2 regions of the Pseudoalteromonas sp. PAB 2.2 genome follow, and region 2 is predicted to be linked to the other one. Evidence: predicted binding sites of a transcription regulator. Region 2 holds the regulator's gene; the other holds the start of a gene.
The links. The regulator sigma-54, encoded in region 2, starts transcription at its own class of promoters, with help from an activator protein. The targets are predictions, from matches to a motif close to GTTGGCACGNNNNTNGNNT.

Region 1: BWD47_RS11675 (DUF3192 domain-containing protein) is a predicted target of sigma-54. The motif match lies at 1,882-1,900, and genes of this name have one in related genera.

The regions. Positions count from the first base shown of each region.
Region 1 covers NZ_LYPI01000012.1:72,126-76,087, reverse strand. Annotated here, with positions in the region: gene BWD47_RS11690 (SO_0444 family Cu/Zn efflux transporter) at 1-346, opposite strand, end outside; gene zntR (Zn(2+)-responsive transcriptional regulator) at 330-743, opposite strand; gene BWD47_RS11680 (D-2-hydroxyacid dehydrogenase) at 836-1,780, shown strand; gene BWD47_RS11675 (DUF3192 domain-containing protein) at 1,942-2,325, shown strand; gene BWD47_RS11670 (diguanylate cyclase) at 2,362-3,279, opposite strand; gene BWD47_RS11665 (PAS domain-containing hybrid sensor histidine kinase/response regulator) at 3,248-3,962, opposite strand, start outside.
Region 2 covers NZ_LYPI01000019.1:98,380-102,341, reverse strand. Annotated here, with positions in the region: gene lptA (lipopolysaccharide transport periplasmic protein LptA) at 1-199, shown strand, start outside; gene lptB (LPS export ABC transporter ATP-binding protein) at 196-921, shown strand; gene BWD47_RS16840 (RNA polymerase factor sigma-54) at 1,036-2,532, shown strand; gene hpf (ribosome hibernation promoting factor) at 2,559-2,846, shown strand; gene ptsN (PTS IIA-like nitrogen regulatory protein PtsN) at 2,850-3,302, shown strand; gene rapZ (RNase adapter RapZ) at 3,303-3,962, shown strand, end outside.

The sequences.
Region 1 (3,962 bases), on a different contig from region 2:
CGATTGGGCGTATAATGGCCATAAATGGTCCCAATAAAACATACGAGACTGACACTGAATCAACGCCTGTTTCGGGTGTTGAAACTAAAAATGCCGTCGTCGCACTTTTCGATGCTCCCGCTCTTCTAAGCCCTATTGCTGCTGGAATAACACCACACGAACACAATGGCATAGGCGCACCAATAAAAGCAGCCTTAATGGTTGTCCAAAGCCCCTCTTTTCCTAAGTGACGATTGAGAAAATTGGCCGGTAAATACACATTTAATAAACCAGCAATCAATAAACCTAACATTAGCCATGGGGCAGATAATAAGAATAACTGCCAAAAATTATTGAGTAAGTCCATCAATATCCTCCAGTGTCGTCAGTATCGAGCAGTTCTCAGCGGGCTCTTCACCACCACAACATTTATCTGCTAATAATGAAAGAGAGTCATAAAAACGCGTGAGTTCAGCAATGCGTGCGGCCACTAAATCACGTTTTTGTAATGTCATTGCTTTAACCTCATGGCATGAATGCTGATTTTTATGAAACTTAATTTGCAATAACTCTTTTATTTCAGACAGACTAAAACCAACGTTTTTTGCCCGCAAAATGAACGACATTTGCTTGTAATCTGCATCAGAGTAAAACCGATATCCCACCTCAGAACGCGAACTTGGCGTTAACAAACCATGTTTTTCGTAGTACCTTAACGTATCTGTTGAGACGCCTAATTGACGGGCAAACTCACCTATTTTCATCACTGTCTCCATTGTGAAGCGTTTATTTATTATGCTCACTATAAACCTTGGAGTACACCCTAAGGTCAAGCAAAAATTAATAAGGAAAGTATATGAATATCGTCGTCCTTGATGCCGCCACATTAGCAGACACTTCGTTAGATGAGCTGGCACAATTAGGTTCACTCACTTGCTATAACCTAACTAATCAGCACGAATTAATTGAACGCTGCCAAGACGCTGATGTAGTAGTAACGAATAAAGTAGTTATAAATCAACAAGCAATGGCGCAGTTACCTCAATTAAAATTAATTTGCGTTGCTGCAACAGGCACCAATAATATTGATTTACCAGCAGCAAAAGCCCATAACATCGCCGTGACCAATGTGGCCGGATATTCAACACCTTCAGTGGTTCAACACACGTTTACATTGATCACCAATCTGCTTGGTAACACACACAAGTACATTCGTGATTGCCAGCAAGGTTTATGGCAGCAGAGTCCGATGTTTTGTCGCTTAGATTACAGCTTTAATGAAATAGCGGGGAAAACCTTAGCAATTATTGGCTACGGCTCGTTGGGCAAAGCGGTTGCTGAAGTTGCAACCGCATTTGGTGCCCATGTAATTATCAGTGAACGTAAAGGACATACACCGCGTGAAGGTCGCGTTAGTTTTGAGCAAGCATTAAAAACGGCTGATATAATCAGTGTTCACTGCCCGTTAACAGAAGAAACTCGCGATCAAATTGCGGCTCATGAGCTGAACATGATGAAACCCTCTGCCATCCTTATTAATACTGCCCGTGGAGGGATTATTAATGAGGCTGATTTAGCATCTGCGCTTGCTAATAATGTGATTGCTGGCGCGGGTGTTGATGTACTCAGTAAAGAACCCGCCGAGGCAGATAACCCACTTGCCCGATACACTGGCGACAATTTATTACTTACGCCGCACATTGCCTGGGCAAGTAAAGAGTCTATTATTCGCTTAGTGAAAGAAATCGCGTTAAATATCAAAGCATTTAACCAAGGAAATGAGCGCAATAGGTTGGTCTAAATTGCAATTTTTTGGTCAATTGAGCGAACTGGTTTGCAAAAAAGCTCCTAGCCAATTGACCAATTAAAAGCTAATCACTTGATTTAATTTACTTTTTAAAATGTGGCAAGCTGATTGCTAATTAAGAGCAACGTAAACATTAAATTCTAGGGAAAAAAATAATGAAAAAAGCACTTTTAATTGCAGCGCTTACTGCACCATTTTTAACTGGCTGTGTCATTGCAGTATCCGATGGTGAAGCTGAAACACATTGGGCAGGTGATTCATCGACGAGCTGGCAAAAACAGCACAAAAATAACCGCGAAATCATTTCGACTCTTGCACTTGATACTAACTACCAAGTGGTACTTAATAAACTTCACACCCCTAACTTCACTGAATTACTAAAACAAGGTGACGATGTTTACCAAGTATTGTTTTATGCCACTCATAGCATTCACTCTGATGGTAAAATGACAAAAGATGAGTGCACACCACTGGTATTTAAAAACGATAAGCTAATTGGCGTTGGTGATACCATTTATAAATCACTGAGCAATGGCTAATTAGCCGAAAATGGCAGAGTAGGCCTTGCCTACTCTTTACCCACTCACATTCACTAATCTCGACACAACTTGGTCACGTCCGCCATCTTTAGCCTGATATAACCCTAAGTCAGCTTCTTCAAGCAGCGTTTGTTCAGCGTATACTTGGCCTGTTTCTGTGGTCGCAATGCCGATACTAATTGTCACATGATCCGAATTTAACGAAGCGGTATGGGGAATACCTAAATTACTCACTGCATGTCGTAATTTATTAGCAAATGCGACTGCTTGTGTTGCCGTTGTATTAGGCAAAACAGCCGCAAACTCTTCCCCCCCATAGCGCGCCACAAAGTCACTGCCTCGCTCGCAGGCCCCAACAAGCGCATGAGCAATTCGTTTTAAGCAATCATCACCCGCTCGATGGCCATAGCAATCATTAAACCGTTTAAAATGATCCACATCCATGAGTAATACAGACAAAGGGGTTTGATCGCGACGACAGCGACGCCATTCTCGGGCAAGATTTTCATCTAGATAACGTCTATTAGGAATTTCAGTCAGGCCATCGATTGACGCTAGCATTTCGAGCAAGTCATTTTTTTGTTTGATTAATAACTGATTACGCACACGCGCACGAACAATCGCAGCACTAAAGGGTTTAGTTATATAATCCATCGCCCCCAGCTCGAGGCCTTTTGCTTCGTCGTCATGACTCGAGTTAGCAGAAATAAAAATAACAGGCAGCATATTTGTGACGGTATTTTCTTTTATTTTGCTCAGTACCTCATACCCATCAATACCGGGCATAACAATATCCAGAATCAATAAATCAACGGACTGTGTTTTTAAAAACGTCAGTGCCTTTTCACCACTTTCAACACAAAAAACATCATAATCTTGCTGTAATGTTTTTTCTAATACCAAACGGTTCAACGGATCGTCATCAACAATCAGTACCTTGGCTCTTTTTAGCATCTGTAGATCCTTGTTCGATGATAAATGCAATGACTTGTTTAATCTGCCACTGCAACTCATCGTTTAATAACTCAGGGAGTTCGCCTTGTGCTTTAAGCTTAGCCTCACATTGCTGAGCGCAGGCTGACAAACGTTTAAAGCCTAGATTACCGGCCGACCCTTTCACATTATGGACAACTCTGATCAACTCATCGGTGGTCTTTAATGTTGAAATTTGTAATAGCTGTTGTGCTGCCATGGTCGCAAACTTTGACAGCATAGTTAATACTAATTCTGTATTATTTGAAAACTGAGTGAGAACAAACGTACGGTCAAAAAAAGCCTGTTTCTGTACTTCAAGCTCACTCATCGCCAAAAACAGTGTACTGGCAACAATGGGTTTAGTGAGGTGTTTATTCATGCCCGCCGCAACGGATTGCTCTATGTCAGCCGCTTCGCTGTGCGCTGTTAATGCATAAATCGGCATTTGCTCTTTCGTGAATGACTGGCGAATTATACGCGTAGCTTGGCAGCCATCCATCTGGGGCATCTGAATATCCATGAAGATCAGGTCGGGTCTGAGACAATTAGCAAGCTCAATGCCCTTTTCACCACTGTCTGCACACACAACGGTGATATCGGCTTGCTCTAAAATACTTTTAATAATGCTTAGATTAAGTGGGTTGTCATCTACGGCTAACACT
Region 2 (3,962 bases):
CGATGTTGCTAAACGCTTATTAACACTCGTTGGCAATGCACAAGTGACTCAAGCAGGCCAAAAAGTCAGTGCCAAGAGCATTACATACGATATGGAACAGCAACTGATAAGTGCCGAGAAAGATGAAAACTCGACCGATCGTGTACACACTATTTTAGTGCCTGTTGATAACAAAAAGAACGATGAAGGCCAGCCATGAGCACACTAAAAGCAGAGCTATTAGCTAAAAGCTATAAGGGTCGCCAAGTTGTAAAAAATGTAGGCCTTGAGGTAGAAGCTGGCAGCATTGTCGGTTTACTTGGGCCAAATGGCGCAGGTAAAACAACCACCTTTTACATGATTGTGGGATTAGTGCCCAGTGACAAAGGTAAAATAAGCATTGATGATAACGATATCACCTTATTGCCAATGCACAGCCGCGCTCGCTTAGGTATTGGCTATTTGCCACAAGAATCATCGATTTTTAGAAAACTGACCGTTTATCAAAACTTAATGGCCATTTTAGAGACCCGTAAAGATCTCAATAAACAAGGCCGCGAAGAAACACTTAACAGCTTACTTGATGAATTTAGCATTCAACACATTCGTGACAGCCAAGGTATGGCATTGTCAGGGGGTGAACGCCGTCGTGTTGAAATAGCACGCGCACTGGCCGCTGACCCTAAATTTATTTTGCTCGATGAGCCTTTTGCTGGTGTTGATCCTATTTCAGTGTTAGATATAAAGAAAATTATTGAGCACTTAAAAAATCGTGGTATTGGTGTATTAATTACTGACCACAATGTGAGAGAAACCCTTGATGTTTGTGAAAAAGCCTACATTGTTTCTCATGGGGAGCTAATTGCATCAGGTACACCTGAACATGTGTTAGCCGACCAAACTGTACGCGATGTGTATCTAGGCGAGCAATTCAGGCTTTAAATACGCCACCGACTAGAGCATCTGCTAGACTTATAACAATGACAATAAATCAAATAAATAGTTAACGGCATCGTGCTATTGTTTGATAAGACTAAAAAGGATTGTTAGGGATACATGAGGCAATCATTACAGCTGCGCATGGGCCAGCAACTTACAATGACTCCACAACTGCAACAGGCTATCCGTTTGTTGCAGCTCAGTACATTGGATCTCCAGCAAGAAATTCAAGAAGCGTTAGACTCTAACCCTTTGCTTGAAGTTGAAGAAGCAGATTATGCAGAAGAGAGTATTGGCAAGAACGAGCAGAAAGCCGAATCTGACGATACCCAACTAAGCGCGTCGGCTGACGAAGCTGCAAGCGAGTACGAGCAAGAAAGCAGTGATGCCCTCAACAAAGACACCGTAAGTGACGACTTAGCAATGGATGTTACGTGGGATGAGTACATGAGTGCTGCCCCATCAAGTTCCTCAGGTCCAATGCCTGAAGATGAATCAATTTACCAAGGCGCATCAACCGAAACTCTCCACGAATACCTAATGTGGCAGTTACAACTGACTCCATTCAGCCCAACAGACGAAGCGATTGCCGTTGCGATTGTTGAGGCAATTGATGATTCGGGTATTTTAACCGTAAGCTGCGAAGACATTGTTGAAAGCTTCAATCAAAATAACGATGAAGAAGAAATCGAACTTGATGAAGTCGAAGCTGTCTTAAAAAGAATCCAATTATTCGATCCTGTCGGTATTGGCGCCCGTAGTTTACAAGAATGTTTGTGTATTCAATTACGCCAATTCGATGCTGACACCCCCTATTTAGCTGAAACTAAAATGGTGTTATCAGAACATATTGAATTATTAGCGAGTCGTGACTATCGCACTTTGATGAAAAAGACTAAGCTTAAAGAAAGTGAGCTGAAAGAAGTCATGACATTGATCCACAGCTTAAATCCAAAGCCTGCGGATACCATTGTTAGAGAAGAGTCTGAATACGTGATACCCGATGTATCCGTAAAAAAAATAAAAGGCCGTTGGGTAGTTGAACTAAACCCAGACTGCATGCCGAAAATCAGAGTGAATAGCCACTATGCGGCGATGTCACGTTCTGTAAAATCAAGCAGTGATAGCCAATTTATTCGCTCTCATTTACAAGAAGCAAAATGGTTTATTAAAAGCTTAGAAAGCCGTAATGACACGTTATTAAAAGTGACTAACTGTATTGTTCAACAACAACAGGCTTTCTTTGAACATGGTCCTGAGGCCATGAAACCCATGGTATTAAATGATGTCGCAGAAATGGTCGAAATGCATGAATCAACAATTTCGCGAGTAACAACACAAAAATACATGCATACCCCGCGGGGAATTTTTGAGTTGAAATATTTCTTCTCCAGCCATGTAAGCACTGAAAATGGGGGTGAGTGTTCATCTACGGCAATTCGCGCTTTAATCAAAAAGCTAATCGCCGCAGAAAACACAGCTAAACCATTGAGTGATAGCAAAATTGCAGATATATTGGCTGAGCAAGGAATTAAAGTAGCTAGACGGACAATAGCAAAATATCGAGAGTCTCTAGCAATACCTCCGTCGAATCAGCGTAAGAGTCTGATTTAGACGTTTTACATAGAAGGAAAATGCTTATGCAACTAAATTTAACTGGTCGTCATGTAGAAATCACAGATTCATTAAGAGACTATGTAAACACCAAGTTTGCGAAACTAGAAAGGCATTTTGACCACATTAATAATGTTCATGTCATTCTAGATGTAGAAAAACTAAGCCAAAAAGCAGAAGCAACTTTACATGTAAACGGAGGCGAGTTATTTGCCTCTACTGAACACCAAGATATGTATGCAGCCATCGACTCGTTAATCGATAAACTTGATCGTCAAGTAATTAAACACAAAGAGAAATTAGCTCGACACTAAATTATGAAACTTAGTTCACTTACTAACCAGGACTGCAGCAAAGCTGCGGTCCTTTTTAATAGCAAAAAAAGAATTCTCGAATTTATCAGCGAACTGGCTCATGAGCAGCTCCCTCATTTATCTCAGCAAGATATACTCAATGCCCTATTGAACAGAGAAAAATTGGGCAGCACGGGTATTGGCCGAGGTATTGCGATTCCACATGGTCGTATGAGCGGTGCAGATCAGCCACACGCATTTGTAATTGTGAGTGAGTCACCTATAAATTTTGATGCAATTGATAATCGTCCAGTGGATATTTTTGTCGCACTCATCGTACCAGATGGTGACTGTCAGCTTCATCTAAAGACCTTATCAACAATTGCTGATAGACTTAAAGACAAAGAATTTTGTAAACAGCTACGCAGTGCTAAAACAGATAGTGATCTGTTTAAAGTCATTGCATCAGAGGCATAAATGGAATTAATTATTATCAGCGGTCGCTCTGGTTCAGGTAAATCAGTCGCTTTACGAGTACTTGAAGACTTAGGCTATTACTGCGTTGATAATATTCCTGTAAACCTGCTTCCTTCGTTAGTACGCAGTGTGTCAGATAATTACGACAAAATTGCTGTAAGTATCGATGTGCGTAACCTGCCGAAAGAACAGCAAGAATTTAACGATATTCTTGAGTATTTACCGGGCTTTGCAAAACCTACGTTGTTTTATTTAGATAGTGATGATCAAACACTGATCAAACGATTCTCTGAAACACGCCGCTTACACCCATTATCGATTGACTCGCTGCCGCTTGATTTAGCGATTAAACAAGAAAAAGTATTACTGGATGTTTTGATCACCCGTGCCGATTTTATGATTGATACGACCGATCTCAGCGTGCATCAGCTTGCCGAATCTATTCGCGAAAAAATACTGGGTAAAAAAGACAAAAAGCTCATTATTACTTTTATGTCGTTTGGCTTTAAGCACGGTATTCCAAAAGAAGCTGATTACGTATTTGATGCTCGCTTTTTACCGAATCCACACTGGGAACCGGATCTAAAACCACTGACAGGCTTAGACCAACCAGTAAAAGATTACCTTGCTAGTCACAGCATAGTGCAAAAGTTTACATGG